4 regions of the Mycolicibacterium madagascariense genome follow, and region 1 is predicted to be linked to each of the others. Evidence: predicted binding sites of a transcription regulator. Region 1 holds the regulator's gene; each other region holds the start of a gene.

The links. The regulator LexA, encoded in region 1, represses DNA repair genes until DNA is damaged. The targets are predictions, from matches to a motif close to CGAACANNTGTTCG.
Region 2: a site for LexA is predicted at 1,603-1,616, ahead of G6N60_RS00985 (DUF222 domain-containing protein). Genes of this name have one in related genera too.
Region 3: a site for LexA is predicted at 2,197-2,210, ahead of G6N60_RS19010 (DUF222 domain-containing protein). Genes of this name have one in related genera too.
Region 4: a site for LexA is predicted at 1,576-1,589, ahead of G6N60_RS28560 (HNH endonuclease signature motif containing protein). Genes of this name have one in related genera too.

Annotation. Positions count from the first base shown of each region.
Region 1 covers NZ_AP022610.1:2,426,918-2,431,106, reverse strand. Annotated here, with positions in the region: gene G6N60_RS11575 (alpha/beta fold hydrolase) at 1-141, shown strand, start outside; gene nrdR (transcriptional regulator NrdR) at 189-650, opposite strand; gene G6N60_RS11565 (LysM peptidoglycan-binding domain-containing protein) at 736-1,203, opposite strand; gene lexA (transcriptional repressor LexA) at 1,398-2,066, shown strand; gene G6N60_RS11555 (sunset domain-containing protein) at 2,063-4,189, opposite strand, start outside.
Region 2 covers NZ_AP022610.1:200,239-204,427, reverse strand. Annotated here, with positions in the region: gene G6N60_RS00995 (M20 family metallopeptidase) at 1-951, opposite strand, end outside; gene G6N60_RS00990 (hypothetical protein) at 1,069-1,368, opposite strand; gene G6N60_RS00985 (DUF222 domain-containing protein) at 1,621-3,747, shown strand; gene G6N60_RS00980 (tetratricopeptide repeat protein) at 3,829-4,189, opposite strand, start outside.
Region 3 covers NZ_AP022610.1:4,034,487-4,038,675, reverse strand. Annotated here, with positions in the region: gene G6N60_RS19025 (HpcH/HpaI aldolase/citrate lyase family protein) at 1-647, shown strand, start outside; gene G6N60_RS19020 (enoyl-CoA hydratase) at 644-1,396, opposite strand; gene G6N60_RS19015 (DUF5994 family protein) at 1,603-2,085, shown strand; gene G6N60_RS19010 (DUF222 domain-containing protein) at 2,215-3,213, shown strand; partial or broken gene G6N60_RS19005 (DUF222 domain-containing protein) at 3,599-4,042, shown strand; gene G6N60_RS19000 (fatty acyl-AMP ligase) at 4,035-4,189, opposite strand, start outside.
Region 4 covers NZ_AP022610.1:2,305,145-2,309,333, forward strand. Annotated here, with positions in the region: gene G6N60_RS10960 (cryptochrome/photolyase family protein) at 1-435, opposite strand, end outside; gene puuE (allantoinase PuuE) at 524-1,444, shown strand; gene G6N60_RS28560 (HNH endonuclease signature motif containing protein) at 1,594-3,282, shown strand; gene G6N60_RS10975 (cytochrome c biogenesis protein DipZ) at 3,445-4,189, opposite strand, start outside.

The DNA of each region.
Region 1 (4,189 bases):
ACCGACCCGGCCGTCTACGACCAGGAGCTGCTGCGCAACCTGTTGCGTTCGGGGGTCAGTGAGAAAGGGCTCACGGGTTCGATGGACACGCGGGTGGCCGTGCTCGACGCCCTCGGTGCCGACGAGCGCAGCGCTACCTAGGAGCTAAAGAGTAGTCGGGGCCTCGAGAACCGTTGCGGGACAACGCGTTAGGCCGAGGACACGCCGCGATGGGCGCGGAGCGCCTCGATCTCGCGCTCGAAGTCGGCGGCCGACGAGAACGACCGGTAGACCGACGCGAACCGTAGATAGGCGACCTCGTCGAGGTCGCGCAACGGGCCGAGAATGGCTAGCCCGACCTCGTTGCTGGGCACTTCGGGTGAACCTGCCGCGCGCACCGCGTCTTCCACCTGTTGAGCCAGGAGGTTCAGGGCGTCGTCGTCGACCTGGCGGCCCTGACACGCTCGGCGCACGCCCTTGATCACCTTCTCCCGACTGAATGGCTCGGTGACACCGCTGCGCTTGACGACGGCCAGCACCGCGGTCTCCACGGTGGTGAATCGTCGGCCGCATTCGGGACATGACCGGCGACGACGTATCGCCTGGCCTTCATCAGCCTCTCGGGAGTCGACCACCCGCGAGTCGGGATGACGGCAGAACGGACAATGCATCTCCGCTCCTCCGCCGCGCTCGACTACTCCGGTCGCATACGAGCGTACCGATGCACGGCAGCGGGTTTCACGGCGCATGCCGCGATCAACCCACCGGCGCGATGAGCGTCTGTCCCGCGTCGACCGCCGGAGACCTCAGCTCGTTCAGATCGCGGATCTGCTCGACGACGGCGCCGATCGACGCGTCGGGCGCGATCCGCTGCGCGAGCTGCTCGAGGGACTCCCCCGCCTGGACCTGCACGACGGCCAGCCGGGCCGGCGCCGGGGCCGGGGCGTGCTGCGCAGCGCCGAAGTGGGCCACCAGACCGAGCCAGACCGTGATGGCCGCGGCGATGAGCGCGAGCACCACGGTGGTGAACGGCGTGACCGGCTTGCGCCGGTGCGAGGCGCGTGACATCAGGACACCGGTGCTCCGGTGGGTCAGCGGCGCGCCCGCGGGCCGGCGGCGCTGTGGTCCGCGTCGCGCGCTCGCCGGCGTCCGCCGCACCGGGCGTGCGGGCCGCAGTGGGCGCACGACGAGGTCCGTGGGGTCTTCGCGGGTGATGATCGTCATCTCAGGGCCTTTCGTCGTCGGTTCGCTCTTGTGTTCGAATACTAATCGCTCAGGTGTTCGATTACTAGAACACGTGATCGAACTGTTGCAGACGGTAGCGCCACCCACCGACACGTCCGCTCGACGTCGACCGTCGGCGACACGCGTCGAACACATGTTTGATTCTGGGGACGCGGCGGACTACATTCACCGCCATGAGTGACAGCAGTGACACGGTCCTTACCGAACGTCAGCGCACCATCCTCGAGGTCATCCGCAGTTCGGTGACGTCTCGCGGATACCCGCCGAGCATCCGCGAGATCGGCGATGCCGTCGGACTGACCTCCACGTCGTCGGTCGCGCACCAGCTCCGCACGCTCGAGCGCAAGGGCTATCTACGCCGCGACCCGAACCGCCCGCGCGCCGTGGACGTGCGAACGCCGGACGATCCCGCACGGACCGGCACGACGGTCGTGACGACCGACGTCGCCGGCTCGGATGCCCTTCCCGAACCCACCTTCGTCCCGGTCCTCGGACGCATCGCCGCCGGCGGGCCGATCCTCGCCGAGGAGGCCGTCGAGGACGTGTTCCCCCTGCCGAGGGAACTCGTCGGCGAGGGTGCCCTGTTCCTGTTGAAGGTGGTCGGCGAATCGATGATCGACGCGGCCATCTGCGACGGTGACTGGGTGGTCATCCGGCAGCAGAACGTGGCCGACAACGGGGACATCGTCGCGGCGATGATCGACGGCGAGGCCACCGTGAAGACGTTCAAGCGCACCAGCGGTCAGGTGTGGCTCATGCCGCACAACCCCGCGTTCGATCCCATCCCGGGCAACGATGCGGCCATCCTCGGCAAGGTCGTCACCGTGATCCGGAAGATCTAGCCCTTCGCGAACCCGTTCGTCAGCGCGAATTCCTCACTGGCGAACCATATCTCCGCACGTGCGCGGTCGTACTCACCGCTGCCGGGCGTCCAGTACAGGCCCGTCTTCGTGTCGGCCTTGATCGGGTAGCCGCTGGGCGCGTTGAACGGGTCTTCGGTGGCCAACCGCAGCGACGTCTCGAGGGCCGTCGGCTCGTCGAAGTGGATGGCTGCGTGTCGACCGCTGGGCGGCCCGCTGTCCGGCTCCGGATCGGCATGGGACATCACCGCGGCGGCAAACGGCGCCAACGGCTCCCTGCCGACGTCGTGTGGGGGTTCCTCGCCATCGTCGACGCCAGAGTCGGCGTTGGCCTCCGGTGCGGCGTGCTCGGCGTGGTCGACGAACGCGGCGTGATCATCGCCGTCCGCATGGTCGGCGTGGTCCGGTTCCACGTCGTGGTCTGGATGGTCTGGCTGATCGGAGTGGTCGGGATGGTGGGCGAATGCCGCGAACCGCGACACCTCGGGCCCGGCGTCGAGCTCGGGCCCGGCCTCGGCCTCGGTATCACCATTGAGGTCGGCGTCCGAGACGACAGGTGTCGGAGCCGTGTCGATGGCGTCCTGGTTGCGCGACAGGTCGGCGACGAAGCCCTCGCCGTCGTGGGGACTGTCGTGGGGCCCGTCGCCGACGTCGCCGTGCCCGGCGGCGGGCAATGCCCAGTCGCTGCGACGCCGCTGCCCCGAACCGTCCTCGTCGTCGTGCACCGGCAACGGCCCCGAATCGTCGTCGTCCGCGGGACGGTCGTCGTCGTAGTCGTCGTAGTCATAGTCGTCGTCGTACTCGTCACGGTCGTCGTAGTCGTCGCGCCCGGGCTCGACATCGCGGCGCCGCCGCCTCAACACCGCGGCCGTCACCGCGCCGACGATCACGAGGAGCGGGATGACGGCCAGCAACCACCACCAGCTGACGTGCCCCGACGATCCGGCATCCGGCGCGGCGGCGGGGGGCGTGGACTGCGGGGCGTCGCGACCCGGCACCTCGATCCCGGTCAGTTGGGACTGCAGGTTCGCCGGTTCGGTGGTGAATGCGTTGGTCTTCTTGTTCCACAAGACGGCCCCGCCGCTGAACTTCTGCGTGGTGACGTCGCCGTTGACGGTCTGGTCGGCCGTGGGCGCACCGAGTGGACCGGTGGCTCCGCCGAGCTTGGCCCACGCGGCGTTCATCGCTCCCCGGACGATCACTGCGCCGAAGTCCGGCGTCCAGAAGATCACGGGCTGATCGGCGGCGGCGAAGCTCGCGATCTTGCTCATCGGCGCCAGGCCGCCATCGTTCTCGTTGCTGGTCGGAAAGCCGAGATCTCCCTGGGGACCGCCCACGCTCTCGTACTTCGCGAGCAGCTGGCCGGTCAGCACGTTGGCTCCGGTGGCGGGGCTGTAGAAGATCTTCCCGCCCGCGTAGTTCTGCCCGGTTCCGTCGCTGCCGATCGTGTATTGGCCGCCGTCGGCGGCACCCAATGGACCGAGCGGACCACCCGCGGCCCGACGGGCCGCGTCGATGGCCGTCGTCACGTCGCCGGGAATCGCGAGCCCGGTGAGTTGGTCCGCGAGTTCGGGGGGCGTGGTGGTGAAGGCGTTCGTCTTGCGGTTCCAGGTCACCTGTCCGCCGGAGAAGACCTGGCTGACCTGGTCGCCGTCGTAGGTCTCGTCGGCCGTGGGAACACCGAGGGTGGCCGCCGATCCTCCGAGCTTGTCCCAGGCGGCGTTGATCGCGCCCCGCACCACGTGGGCGCCGTTGTCGGGCGTCCAGAAGATGACCGGCCGGTCGGCGGCGCTGAAGGTCGTGTTGCGACTGCCGGGCGCCTTGCCGTCGCCCTCGTCGATGGTGGGAAACCCGAGGTCGCCGTCGGCCGGGCCGCCCAGCGACTCGTACTTGTCGAGGATCGCGCCGCGCACGGCGTGGGCGCCGGTGTCCGGGGTGAAGAACATCTTGCCGCCGGCGAAGTCCTGCCCGAAACCGATGCCCGCCGGGTACACCCCGCCGTCCTTCGGTCCGAGCGGGCCGTCGGGGCCGCCTGCCGCGTCCCACGCCTGGGTGATCGCGGCGTCGGCGTCGGTGTCAGGGGTTGCCGCGGCAAGCGGTGTCCA
Region 2 (4,189 bases), 2.2 Mb from region 1:
GGCCAGGGCCAGCGGGCTGTCTGCCGGGAGCAGACACGGCGGCCACTGCTTGGTCTTCGAGACGGCGACCGAGAACTCGTCGTAGGAGCGGGCAGTGCGCCGCACCGCGCGGTCGATCTCGTCGAAGACCGCCTCTGCCGACTCGCCCGGAACGAGCCGACGGTCGATCGTGAACACGGCCTCGTCGGGAATGGAGTTGACCACGGTCCCCGAGTGCAACGTCGTCACCGTCAACGACGACGGTGGGCAGCCGTGAGGCCCCGGCTCCCCGACGTGAGTCGGTAGGTCGGCGATGATCTTGGCGGCCAACGGTATGGGGTTGTGTCCGGCCGAGGGTATGCCGGCGTGGGCGGCCTTGCCGGTCACCGTGACGGTGATCCAGAGCAGGCCGCGATTGCCGAGATAGGGCTGCAGCGCCGTCGGTTCGGCACAGATGGCCCAGTCGTACTCGGCGAGACCGCGCTCACCAATGTACGGGATGAGCCCCTGGTCGCTGCCGGTCTCCTCGTCCGCGTCGATGAGCAGGGTGACGCTGCCCCGGGCGAGTGACCCCGTCGACCGCAGCGCCGAGAGGACCCCCGCGAAACTCGCGATTCCGGCCTTCATGTCGCATGCGCCGCGGCCGTGGAGGTAACCGCCGTCAACCGTCGCGTCGAAGGGGTCGCGCTCCCAGTTGACGTCGACCGGCACGACGTCCATGTGTCCCTGCAGCAGGACGTTCGGCCCGGGCGACCCGGAGTCGATTTGGGCGAGCAGAGTTGCTACGCCCGTGGAAGATTCGTGCACGGTGACGTCGACGTCAGCGCTGCGCAGGTACTGGGCCAGCACGTCCATCGCCTCGCGCGTCGCAGCGGCGTGCGGGCCGAGCGAGGGCCGACGGACCAGCTGTCGCAGCAATTCCACCGCCGAGGGTTCCGCCTCGGTGAGCGCCCGTTCCACGAGGCTCATCATCACAGCGATTCCACGCGGGCGCAGTGGACGGCCGACCCGATCACGACAGAGCGGCGGCCCGCGTGGACCGCCGCTCGATCGCGTTCGTCGTCAGACCCGGGTCGCCGCTGCACGCGGTCAGACGCAGAAGGGGCCTAGGCAGAACCCGCCATTGGGCTCCCAACCACCGTTCCAACCTCCGGGGATCGGGCCGCCGCCGTAGTAGCCGCCGCCGTTGTAGTACCCGCCGCCGTTGTAGTAACCCGGTCCACCCCACCGATCGTGGTGCGGTGGGGGTGGAGGTCCCCAGCGCGTTGCCACCGGGCCGCCGTGGCCGGGGCCCGTGTCTGCGTTCGCAACGCCGGCGCCCAATCCGAACGCACCGGCGGCAAGCCCGCCGGCCACCGCGACGCTGGCGATGATGTTCTTGGCCTTCATGTTCGATGCCGTCCTTCCTCGTACCGAACGGCAGCCCACCTGCTCGTGAAAGCTCCTGGGCTCTCGGGTGGGTTGAACCGTGTCGGTCGAAAGCTGCAACACAGCGAACCGCCCAGATTATTTCTTAGCCTGGGTAAGGATTAACTGGCAGAGTCGAACACGTTGCACGCCAACGTCTTTCGGTGATGCTTCCTTGGAAGTTTCTCACGGTTGGTGACGTGAACCCTTAGTCTTCGAATGTATGTTCGAGTCATGTCGATGTCCGCTGCCCGTGACGCGCTCACCGCGCTGCGCGCCGCCCACGACGCGTTGGCCGCCATCGACGTCGAGGCCCTCACGGCCACCGACCTGCTCGAGGTCCTCGACGAGGTGCAGACCCTGAACTGCCAGTTGCCCACCCAGCGCCACCGCCTGCTGGCCCAGCTGCGCCGCATCGCCACCGCCGGCGAGGTCGGCGCCAAGTCCTGGCGCGAGGTGGTGATGACCCGCTGGCGACTATCGAGTCAGGCGGCCCACCAGTGGCTCACCGACGCCGACCTGCTGGGCCCGCGGCACTCCTTCACCGGGGCACCCATGGCCCCCGAGATGCCCGCCACCGCCGCCGCCACCGCTTTGGGACTGCTCACCAGCGAGCACGTCACCGTGATCCGCCTGGCCCTCACACGCCTACCCGCCTGGGTGGACACCCCCACCCGCACCCAGATCGAAGTGGACTGGGTCCGCCACGGCCTGGGCTGCGGACCCAAGGAACTGCGCGACCAGACCGAACGCACCCTGTTCCTGCTCGATCAGGACGGCCCCGCCCCCGACGACGCCGAACGCCGCCGCCGCCGCGAACTGAAGAAGGGCAAGCAGGACCCGGTCGGGATGACCGACCTCAAGGCCACCCTCACCCCCCAAGCGTGGGCGGTGTGGGAAGTCCTGTTCGCCCGCTACGCCGCCCCCGGCATGTGCAACCCCGCCGACGAGCACCCCTGCACCCGTGGCACCCCCAGCCAAGCCCAGATCGACGCCGATGACCGCCCCTACGCCCAACGCTGCCACGACGCGTTCGAATACATCGGTCGTCACGCCCTGGACAAGGGCGAACTCGGCACCCTCAACGGACTGCCCACCACCATCCTGGTCCGCACCACCCTGCAGGAACTGCACGCCCGCGCCGGGATCGGCGTCACCGGCGGCGGCAGCATCATCCCCCTCTCCGAGGTGCTGGCCATGGCCGCCCGCGCCGATGCCACCCACTACCTGGCCGTGTTCGACGGGGCCACCGGCTCGGCGTTGAATCTCTACCGTTCCCGGCGCACCGCCAGCCCCGCCCAACGCCTGGCCCTGATCGCCCGCGACGGCGGCTGCACCAAACCCGGCTGCACCGTCCCCGCCTACGGCGCCCAAGCCCACCACGCCCGCCACGACTGGACCCACGGCGGCAACACCAACGTCGATGACCTCGGCCTGGCCTGTGGACCCGACAATCGCTCGGTGGCCCCCGACGGCTGGAGCACCACCCTCAACGAGCACCACGACGTCGAATGGACACCCCCACCCGGTCTGGACACCGGCCAACACCGCATCAATCACTACCACCACCCCCAACGCCTCCACCCACCCACCACCACCTGGCACCCGCCCAACACGGACAGTGCGGTGTCCGAAAGTGTTGGGGCGCAAAGTGGGAGCGAGGGTACGGGTCCCGCCGAGGGTGCAGGTTCCGCCGAGGGTGCGGGTTCGGCCGAGAGCGAGGGTCCCGCCGAGAGCGAGGGTCCCGCCGAGAGCGAGGGTCCCGCCGAGGCCGTCACCGACGGAGACGCCACCACCCAGAACGGTGCACCCGAGACCGTCACGAATCGTGACGACCCCCAAGGCGACGACGCCCACGCTGTCACCGACGCCATGCCCCACACCGACCAGACCCGCGTCGAGGCCCGCGCCGACCAGACCCGCGCCGAGGCCCGCGCCACCAACAGCGAGACGTCCACCGTCACGAATCGTGACGACCCCCAGAGCGCCGACGCCCACGCTGACACCGACGCCGTGCCCCACACCGACCAGACCCGCGCCGAGGCCCGCGACACCAACAGCGAAACGTCCACCGTCACGAATCGTGACGACTCCCATGACGGACCGGCCGGAGCCGACACCGGACACGCAGACCCCGACGCCACCGAAACCGTCACGAATCGTGACGGCTCCGAGAGCGACGACTCCGAAGACCTCGACTACTGGTGGCCCGTCGACACCGCTCCCGACACCACGCCCGACGCCCCGGCCCCACAGGACGCCGACCCGCCGCCCACCACGCCGTACCGACCAGAACCCCACGGCGACAGCCACACTCGCGAACCTGGCGGGCCAGCACCACCACGTAGCACGGCGGCGTGACCGCTCGAAGGACGACATGCGGACCCCGCGGGCATCGGCCAGCTGGGTGACTCGGCGCGCGGCAAGGGGTTTCGCGACGACCTAGTCGCAGCAGGACCGGTCGGCTCCGGTGCGGCACGCGCACGATGCGCGCACGGTGACGTCGGCACGCGCGGAGGCGAACTCGAGCTGCTTGGCGACGAGGGCCGCCTCCGCGGATCGGCCCTGACGCTCGAGGCATTCCAGGTATCCGTGCAGGCTCCACACGTTGCCGGGATGCTGGTGCGACCTGCCCAGAGTCCCGTTCACACCGAGGTCGGCGGCGTAGACGTCACACGCTTCGTCGACGCGGCCCTGCTCGAGCAGCAGCGCCCCGAGGGCATGGCGCGTCGGCTGCATCCACCCCCACGGTTCGTCATAGGGCAGCGAGTCGTCCAGGTCGACGGCCCGCCGCAGGTGATCG
Region 3 (4,189 bases), 1.6 Mb from region 1:
TCGACCCGACACGGACGGTGGTTCGGGTGAATCCCGCCACCACACCCGACCATGCCCTCGACGTGGAGGCGCTCGCGTCGACCGAGTACACGGCGGTCATGCTGGCCAAGACCGAGACCGCCGATCAGATCGCGGCACTCGCGCCGCGCGAGGTGGTGGTGCTGATCGAGACCCCGTTGGGCGCACTGGCCGTCGTCGATCTGGCCCGCGTCGACAACGCATTCGCGGTCATGTGGGGTGCCGAGGACCTGTTCGCCGCCACGGGGGGCACCGCCAATCGGCATGCCGACGGTAGCTACCGCGACGTCGCGAAACACGTTCGCTCTCAGAGCCTTCTGGCCGCCAAGGCCTACGGTCGGCTGGCACTCGACTCGGTCTATCTCGACATCAAGGATCTCGACGGGCTGCGCGCCGAGACCGACGACGCGGTGGCGGTGGGTTTCGACGCGAAGGTCGCGATCCATCCGACCCAGGTCGCGGTGATCCGGGCCGGGTATGCGCCGACGGACGAGCAGGCGCAGTGGGCGCGCAACGTGCTCGAGGCCGCCCGCTCCGAGCGGGGTGTGTTCCAGTTCGAGGGCCAGATGGTGGACATGCCGGTACTGCGCCGGGCGCAGCGGATCGTCGCACTCTCGCCCGACGGCTAGCGGCGCTTGGCTGCGGCCAATCTGGCGGCGAATTCCGGAGATTCGATCGACGCGGCCTGCGGACCGATCTCGACGTCGACGGCGATGCGGTGCTGATCGGTGTCGACGCTGCCGGGGTTGACCGTGGCGCGCATCGACGCCTTCGTGGCGATGACGACCTCGCGAGGAGCCGAGGCCGGCCCCGCGGCGAGCGCTCTGGCCGCCGCGACCGGGTCGTCGGCCACCTCGAGGGCCAGCCCGTGGCGCACCGAAGCCTCGGCGTCGAACCGCATTCCGAACAGTAGGGATGCCCTCGCGACCTGAGGCCCGACCGCCCGCTGCAGCATCCACGTCGCGCCGCCGCCGGGGTGGATGCCGAGCTTCTGGAACCGGGGATCGAAGAGGGCCGAGGGTCCGGCGATGCGGACGTCGGCGGCCAGCGCCAGATTGAGGCCGGCGCCGACGGCCGCCCCGTTGACCGCGGCGATCGTCGGCAGCGTGCAGTTCGCCACGGCCAGGAAGCCGTCGTAGATGACGCGCAGGCCGTCCTCGGCCGCTGCGCCGAGAGCCGTCAGGTCGGCGCCCGCGCAGAACGCCTTGCCCGCTCCGGTGACGATGATCGCGTGGACGCCCTCGTCGGCCTCGGCGGCGTCGACGCTGGCCCGCAATGCCGCGGAGATCTCGGTGGTGACCGCGTTGCGGCGGTCGGGATCGTTGACGGTGATGAGTGCGACGCGGTCCTCGACCTGCGTCAGTACGAGATCGGACACGGCGTCCAGCGTAGTGACCCGTGTTCGCCGTGGGGTGCGTAGGCTGGGTGATGAGCCGCTTCTCGTCGACGATGGTCGTGCGTCCCTCAGCACGACGGCACCGTGGATTCGATCCGACTGCCGTTTCGCGTCGCTCGACGGTTCGCACTCGCGAAGGATTTGCACTTGAGTCGGCCGCACATCTTCTTGCCTCCCACGGTCGCGTCGTGACTGCCCCGCCGTCACGACGTACGGCCAGCCCCGTTCGCCTGACGCTGTGCGGCGAACTCGGGCGCCGCGTCGACGGTGCCTGGTGGCCGCACTCGAACCGACTAGCGGGGGAATTGCCCGAGCTGGTCGGTGTGCTGCACGGTCGGCTGGGCGAGGTCATCGACATCTCGGTGAACTGGTCGCTGTCGGAGAACATGCCGGATCTGAATTCGCGGCACTGGCAGAACAAGCACCAGCATCTGATGGCGGTTACGGGCCGCGACGCCAGCGCCAATCTGCTCGTGGTCCCGAGCCTCACGCCCGGCACGCTGGCGAGCCTGCTGCTGCGGATCGCGGCGGGCATGCCGCTCAGCGCGGAGCATCAGGCGACCCCGCTGTTTCGTACGGCGATCGAAATCGTCGACGCCGCACGGGGAGACGCCGCGCTACGGATGCCGGCGGCCAAGGACGTGGCCCGTCCGCGGGCGAGACGCACCTAGTCAGCGAAGAGCCGTGGCGGTCTTCGGCTGAAGGCAATTGCCCACCTCTGAGCGAATCGTGGTGTGCAACTGCGGCTTTGGGTGCTCGGTGGGCGGGGCGGTGTCGGTGGTCGAAGGTATGTTCGAAGGGTGGATGGGGACGGTGACCGCGCGGTGCTCGAGCGCTATCTCGCGGCCTCCGACGCCGTCGCCGCCTTGAGCCTGGAGTCCTTCGGCGACACCGAACTGCTGGGGGCGCTGGGGGAGTTGGAGGTCGCCGATCGGCGCCGCGCGGCGTTGATCCATCAGATCCTGGCCCGGTTGTCGCGCGAGGCCAACCCCGTCGCCCTGGGTGGCACGTCGTGGAAGGCGCTGCTGGCGGATCGGCTGAAGATCACCGCTGTCGATGCCCAGCGCCGGCTCGATCACGCCCGTGATCTGGGGCCGCGGGTCTCCCTGATCGGTGAGTCCCAGGAGCCGGTGTTGCCGTTGGTGGCCGCCCTGGTCGCCCAAGGGGCGATCGGGGCCGATCACGTGGTCAGGATTCGGGAGTTCTTCGCCAAGGTGCCGTCCTGGGTGTCGGTGGCCGACCGGGAGGGGTGTGAGGCGTCGCTGGCGTTGCAGGCCCCCGGGTTGACGCCGGAGGAGTTGAAGAAGGTCGCCGACAAGTTGTTGACCTATCTCGATCAGGACGGCCCCGAACCCGACGACACCGATCCGGCACCGCCGAGTGGGTCCTTGGCGTTGGGTCCGCAACGCGCTGATGGGATGAGCGTGCTCAGCGGGGAACTCGATCCCGAAGCCCGGGCAGTGTGGGAGGCGATCTACGCCAAGTTGGCCGCCCCGGGGATGTGCAACCGCGACGATCCTCATCCCTGTGTGTCGGGGACCCCGACCCGGGAGCAGATCGAGGGGGATCACCGGTCGCTGGGGCGGCGCCAACTCGATGCGATGGTCGCCGTGGGGCGGATGGTGCTGCAATCCGGCACGTTGGGTCAGCACAACGGGTTGCCGGTGACGGTGATCATCAGCACCACCCTGCAGGACCTGCAAGCCGCCGCGGGGCTGCCGCCGACACCGCCCCCGCCGGCGACGCTGTTCGACGAGGAGGTGGGGCGGGCCTGCCGCCCAGCCCGAGCCGGACGCTGAATCCGAACTCGCGGCGTCGGAGGCCGAGCCCGCGGTCACGCCGCACCGCGACGCCGCCGCCGCCACCCCACCCGCCGACACTCGGCCCGAATCAGACGCCGGGCCCGCCGCGTCGGACGCCGAGCCCGCGGCCAACCCCGCGTCCGAGCCCGAGCCCGTCGTCGACTCACACCCCGAGCCCGCGGCCACCGAGCCCGAGCGCGAGCCCGCGGCCACCGAGCCCGAGCCCGCTGCGGCCGCCTCGATGGGTGAGCCCGCAGCCGAGCAAGAACCGGCCGCCGCGCCGCAGAACGACACAGAGCCCACCGGGGCCGAGCTGGGGTCAGACGCCAACAGCACCCCCGCGCCAACCCCAACCCCGCGCCCACCCACCTCCAGGACCGCGGTCACCGCCGGGGGCACCGTGCTCCCCATGCGTGACGTCATCCGCATGGCATCCCACGCCTACCACTACCTGACCGTCTTCGACCGCCACACCAACGAAGTCCTCTACTGCGGGCGCACCAAGCGCATCGCCCCACCCGCGCACCGCATCGTGCTCTACGCCCGAGACCGCGGCTGCACCAAACCCGGCTGCACCGTCCCGGCCTACGGCACCCAGGTCCACCACGTCAATGGCTGGGCGAAGAACGGCGGCCAGACCAACGTCAACGAAGAAGTCCTGGCCTGCCCACCGGACAACCGCCTCGCCGAATACGGCTGGACGGTCACCATCACACCCCAAGGGGTGCAATGGATCCCACCCCCAGAACTCGACACCGGCCAACCCCGGCTCAACTACTACCACCACCCCGAACGCCTCCTCGGCGGGCGTGATGGACCTAGTTGACGAGGGCCACCGCGTGCGCGCGACGCAGCTTGCCCGAGGGCGTCTTCGGGATGACCCCGGGCTGCAGCACGACGACGTTGCGAGGTCGGACGTCGACGTCGGCGAAGACCTCGTGGGCGACCTGGCGCTCGATCCTGCGCACCTGCG
Region 4 (4,189 bases), 120 kb from region 1:
GTTGAAGAACGGCGTGAACACCTTGTACGGCGTGCCGTCGTCTTTGGTCACGCGGCCGGGCGACACCAGGTACGGCGAGCCCGACTCCTCGAGCGGAACGTCGCCCAGCGCCTCGCGCACCGCGGCGTCCCGCTTCGTTCCGAACGGGGTGAAGTCCTCGGACACGTGCACCGACGTCGCGCCAATCTCCTTGACCAGAGCGGGGATTCGCTTCTCTGGCCGGTCCTCGGTGACGAGGAGTTTGCCATCGAGGTCGTCGCGAAGTTCGCGCAGCGAGTCGTAGAGATACTGCAGTCGACGGGGCCCGGCCGACGCCCGCAACCGCGGGTCCAGGACGTAGCAGGCCAGCACGTCCTGGCCGTCCTTGGCGGCGTCGAGCAGCGGGGGCAGGTCGTGCAGGCGCAGGTCCCGGCGGAACCACAACAGCGAGGTCATGGTCTGATCTTGCCCTCTTTCCGCGACGAGAAAACGCCCGGACGGAAGTCGTTGCGAACCCGCCTGCACACGCTGAGACAATCCCACCATGACGCCGATCACCGATGACTATCCGCGCGACATGGTGGGGTACGGGGCTCACCCGCCCCATCCGCAGTGGCCCGACGGCGCCAACATCGCGGTGCAGTTCGTCCTCAACTACGAGGAGGGCGGTGAGAACAACGTCCTCCACGGTGACGAGTCCTCCGAGACGTTCCTCTCGGAAATCATTGGCGCGCAGCCCTTCCCGAACCGACACATGAGCATGGAGTCGCTCTACGAGTACGGCTCGCGCGCCGGGCTGTGGCGCGTGCTGCGGATGTTCGATCAGCGCGAACTGCCGCTGACCATCTTCGGCGTGGCCAGCGCGCTGGCCCGCAACCCCGAAGCGCTCGCGGCGTTCCAGTCGCGCGGTGACGAGATCGCCTGCCACGGATTGAAGTGGCGCAGCTACCAGCTCGTCGACGTCGACACCGAGCGCGCCGACCTGGCCGAGGCGGTCCGCATCATGACCGAGCTGACCGGTTCGGCGCCGCTGGGTTGGTACACCGGCAGGGACTCGCCCCAGACGCGCGAACTCGTGGTCGAGCACGGCGGATTCCTGTACGACTCCGATTCCTATGCCGACGACCTGCCGTACTGGACCCGCGTCGCGGGCACCGATCACCTCGTCGTGCCGTACACGTTGGACACCAACGACATGAAGTACGTGTCGGCGAGTGGGTTTCCGAGCGGGTCGGACTTCTTCGCCTATCTACGGGATGCGTTCGACGTGCTGTATGCCGAAGGTGTTGCGGGAGCACCGAAGATGCTGTCGGTGGGGCTGCACTGTCGCCTGGTCGGCCGGCCTGCGCGGATCGCTGCGCTCGGGCGGTTCCTCGACCACTTGCAGTCCCACGACAAGGTGTGGGTCGCGAGGCGTGTCGACATCGCCCGGCATTGGGCGGAGCACTTCCCGCCGGGTGCGTGAGCTCGATGGTGCGCACCTAGTCAGCGAAGAGCCGTGGCGGTCTTCGGGTGAAGGCAATTGCCCACCTCTGAGCGAATCGCGTTGTGCAACTGCGGCTTTCGACGCTCGGTGGGCGGGGTGGTGTCGGTGGTCGAAGGTATGTTCGAAGGGTGGATGGGGACGGTGACCGCGCGGTGCTCGTGCGCTATCTCGCGGCTTCTGACGCCGTGGCCGCCTTGAGCCTGGAGTCCTTCGGCGTCACCGAACTGCTGGGGGCGTTGGGGGTATTGGAGGTCGCCGATCGGCGCCGCGCGGCGTTGATCCATCAGATCCTGGCCCGGTTGTCCCGCGAGGCCAACCCCGTCGCCTTGGGCGGGAAGTCCTGGAAGGCGCTGCTGGCGGATCGGCTGAAGATCACCGCTGTCGATGCGCAGCGCCGGCTCGATCACGCCCGTGATTTGGGGCCGCGGGTCTCCCTGATCGGTGAGTCCCAGGAGCCGGTGTTGCCGTTGGTGGCCGCCCTGGTCGCCCAGGGCGCGATCGGGGCCGATCACGTGGTCAGGATTCGGGAGTTCTTCGCCAAGGTGCCGTCCTGGGTGACGGTGGCCGACCGGGAGGGGTGTGAGGCGTCGCTGGCGTTGCAGGCCCCCGGGTTGACCCCGGAGGAGCTGAAGAAGGTCGCCGACAAGTTGTTGACCTACCTCGATCAGGACGGCCCCGAACCCGACGACACCGATCCCGCGCCGCCGAGCGGGTCCCTGGCGTTGGGGCCGCAACGCTCGAATGGGATGAGCGTGCTCAGCGGGGAACTCGATCCCGAAGCCCGGGCGGTGTGGGAGGCGATCTACGCCAAGTTGGCCGCCCCGGGGATGTGCAACCGCGACGATCCTCATCCGTGTGTGTCCGGGACCCCGAGCCAGGAACAGATCGAGGGGGATCATCGCTCGCTGGGGCGGCGTCAGCTCGATGCGATGGTCGCCGTGGGGCGGATGGTGCTGCAGTCGGGGACCCTGGGTCAGCACAACGGGTTGCCGGTCACGGTGATCATCAGCACCACCCTGCAGGACCTGGAAGCCGCGGCGGGGCTGCCCGAGACACCGCCGCCGCCGGCGACGCTGTTCGACGGAGAGCCTGTCGCCCCCGGGCCGGCCGCTGAGCCCGAGCCGGATGCCGACCCGCAGGCCGAGCCCGCTGCGGCCGCCTCGGAAACCGAGCCCGAGCCCGCAGCCGAGCAGGAACCGGTCGCCGCGCCGCAGAGGGACACTGAGCCCGCCGGGGCCGAGCTGGGGTCAGACGCCAGCAGCGCGCCCCCACCGTCCGAGCCCAAAACGCCAAGCGCACCAACCCCCGAGCCCGCGCCAACCCCCACCCCCGCACCGCGCCCCGCGACCTCCAGGACCGCGGTCACCGCCGGGGGCACCGTGCTGCCCATGCGCGACGTCATCCGCATGGCATCCCACGCCTACCACTACCTCACCGTCTTCGACCGCCACACCAACGAAGTCCTCTACTGCGGGCGCACCAAGCGCATCGCCCCACCGGCGCACCGCATCGTGCTCTACGCCCGCGACCGCGGTTGCACCAAACCCGGCTGCACCGTCCCGGCCTACGGCACCCAGGTCCACCACGTCAACGGCTGGGCCAAACACGGCGGCCAAACCAACGTCAACGAAGAAGTCCTGGCCTGCCCACCCGACAACCGCCTCGCCGAATACGGCTGGACGGTCACCATCACACCCCAAGGGGTGCAATGGATCCCACCCCCAGAACTCGACACCGGCCAACCCCGACTCAACTACTACCACCACCCCGAACGCCTCCTCGGCAGACCCGGGACGGGCGACCCGTCATCGGGCTGAAGCCCGCGCAGCAGTTGAAGCGTGCGCACCGCCGCGGCGTGGGGATCCGGTGGACGCGGGTCGAGAATCCGCCAGCCAGCACGTCCCAGTCTCCGCGTCCACACCTCGCCCGAGAGAGTAGGCGGCGTCCGACGTCAGCCGGCCATGTGCAACCGCGCCCCGTCAGCCGTAGGTGAACGAGAACGCCTGCAGGCCCTTGCTCAGACTCACGTCGACGTGTCCGGCGTCGCTCGTCTCGTTGGCGACGATCTGATGCATGTTGGGCGGCCCGCTCACCGGAATCACCGACGTCTTCCCGTCATGGGTGACGGTCACGTTTCCCGTACCTCCGACCACCAGATAGACCTGGTGCGCATGGTAATTCAGCGCAATGGAGGCCCCGTCGTCCACGGCCGTGATGCCCTGGTAGTCCAGAGCCCACCGGCCCTTCAGCGCGAACGAGTCGGCGGCGAGCTGAGGAGGCAACGCAAACGTGGCCTCGCCCTGGTCATAAACCCCCTGGCCGCCGTAGTTGACCACCTTGCCGACGCTGAAGTACGTCTCGGGCGTGGTCGGGGAGGTCGGCGTGGTGTCCTTGCCATCGGTGGCGGGCGGCAGTTGGACGCCCTTGTTCGCCTGCACGAGCAGTTGGCGGATCAGGTCTTCGGTGACGTCGTAGTCGCCCTCGCCGAACTTGACGTGGCGGACGGTGCCCGTCGCGTCGATGAGGTACTCGGCGGGCCAGTACCTGTTGCGGTAGTTGGTCCACGTCGACAGGCTGTTGTCGAGCGCGATGGGATAGGTGATGCCGAGGTCGGCGGCCCCGCTGGCGACGTTCGACGCGACCTTCTCGAACCCGTACTCCGGGGAGTGCACGCCGATGACGTCGAGGCCCTTGTCCCGGTAGGCGTCGTACCACCCGACGACG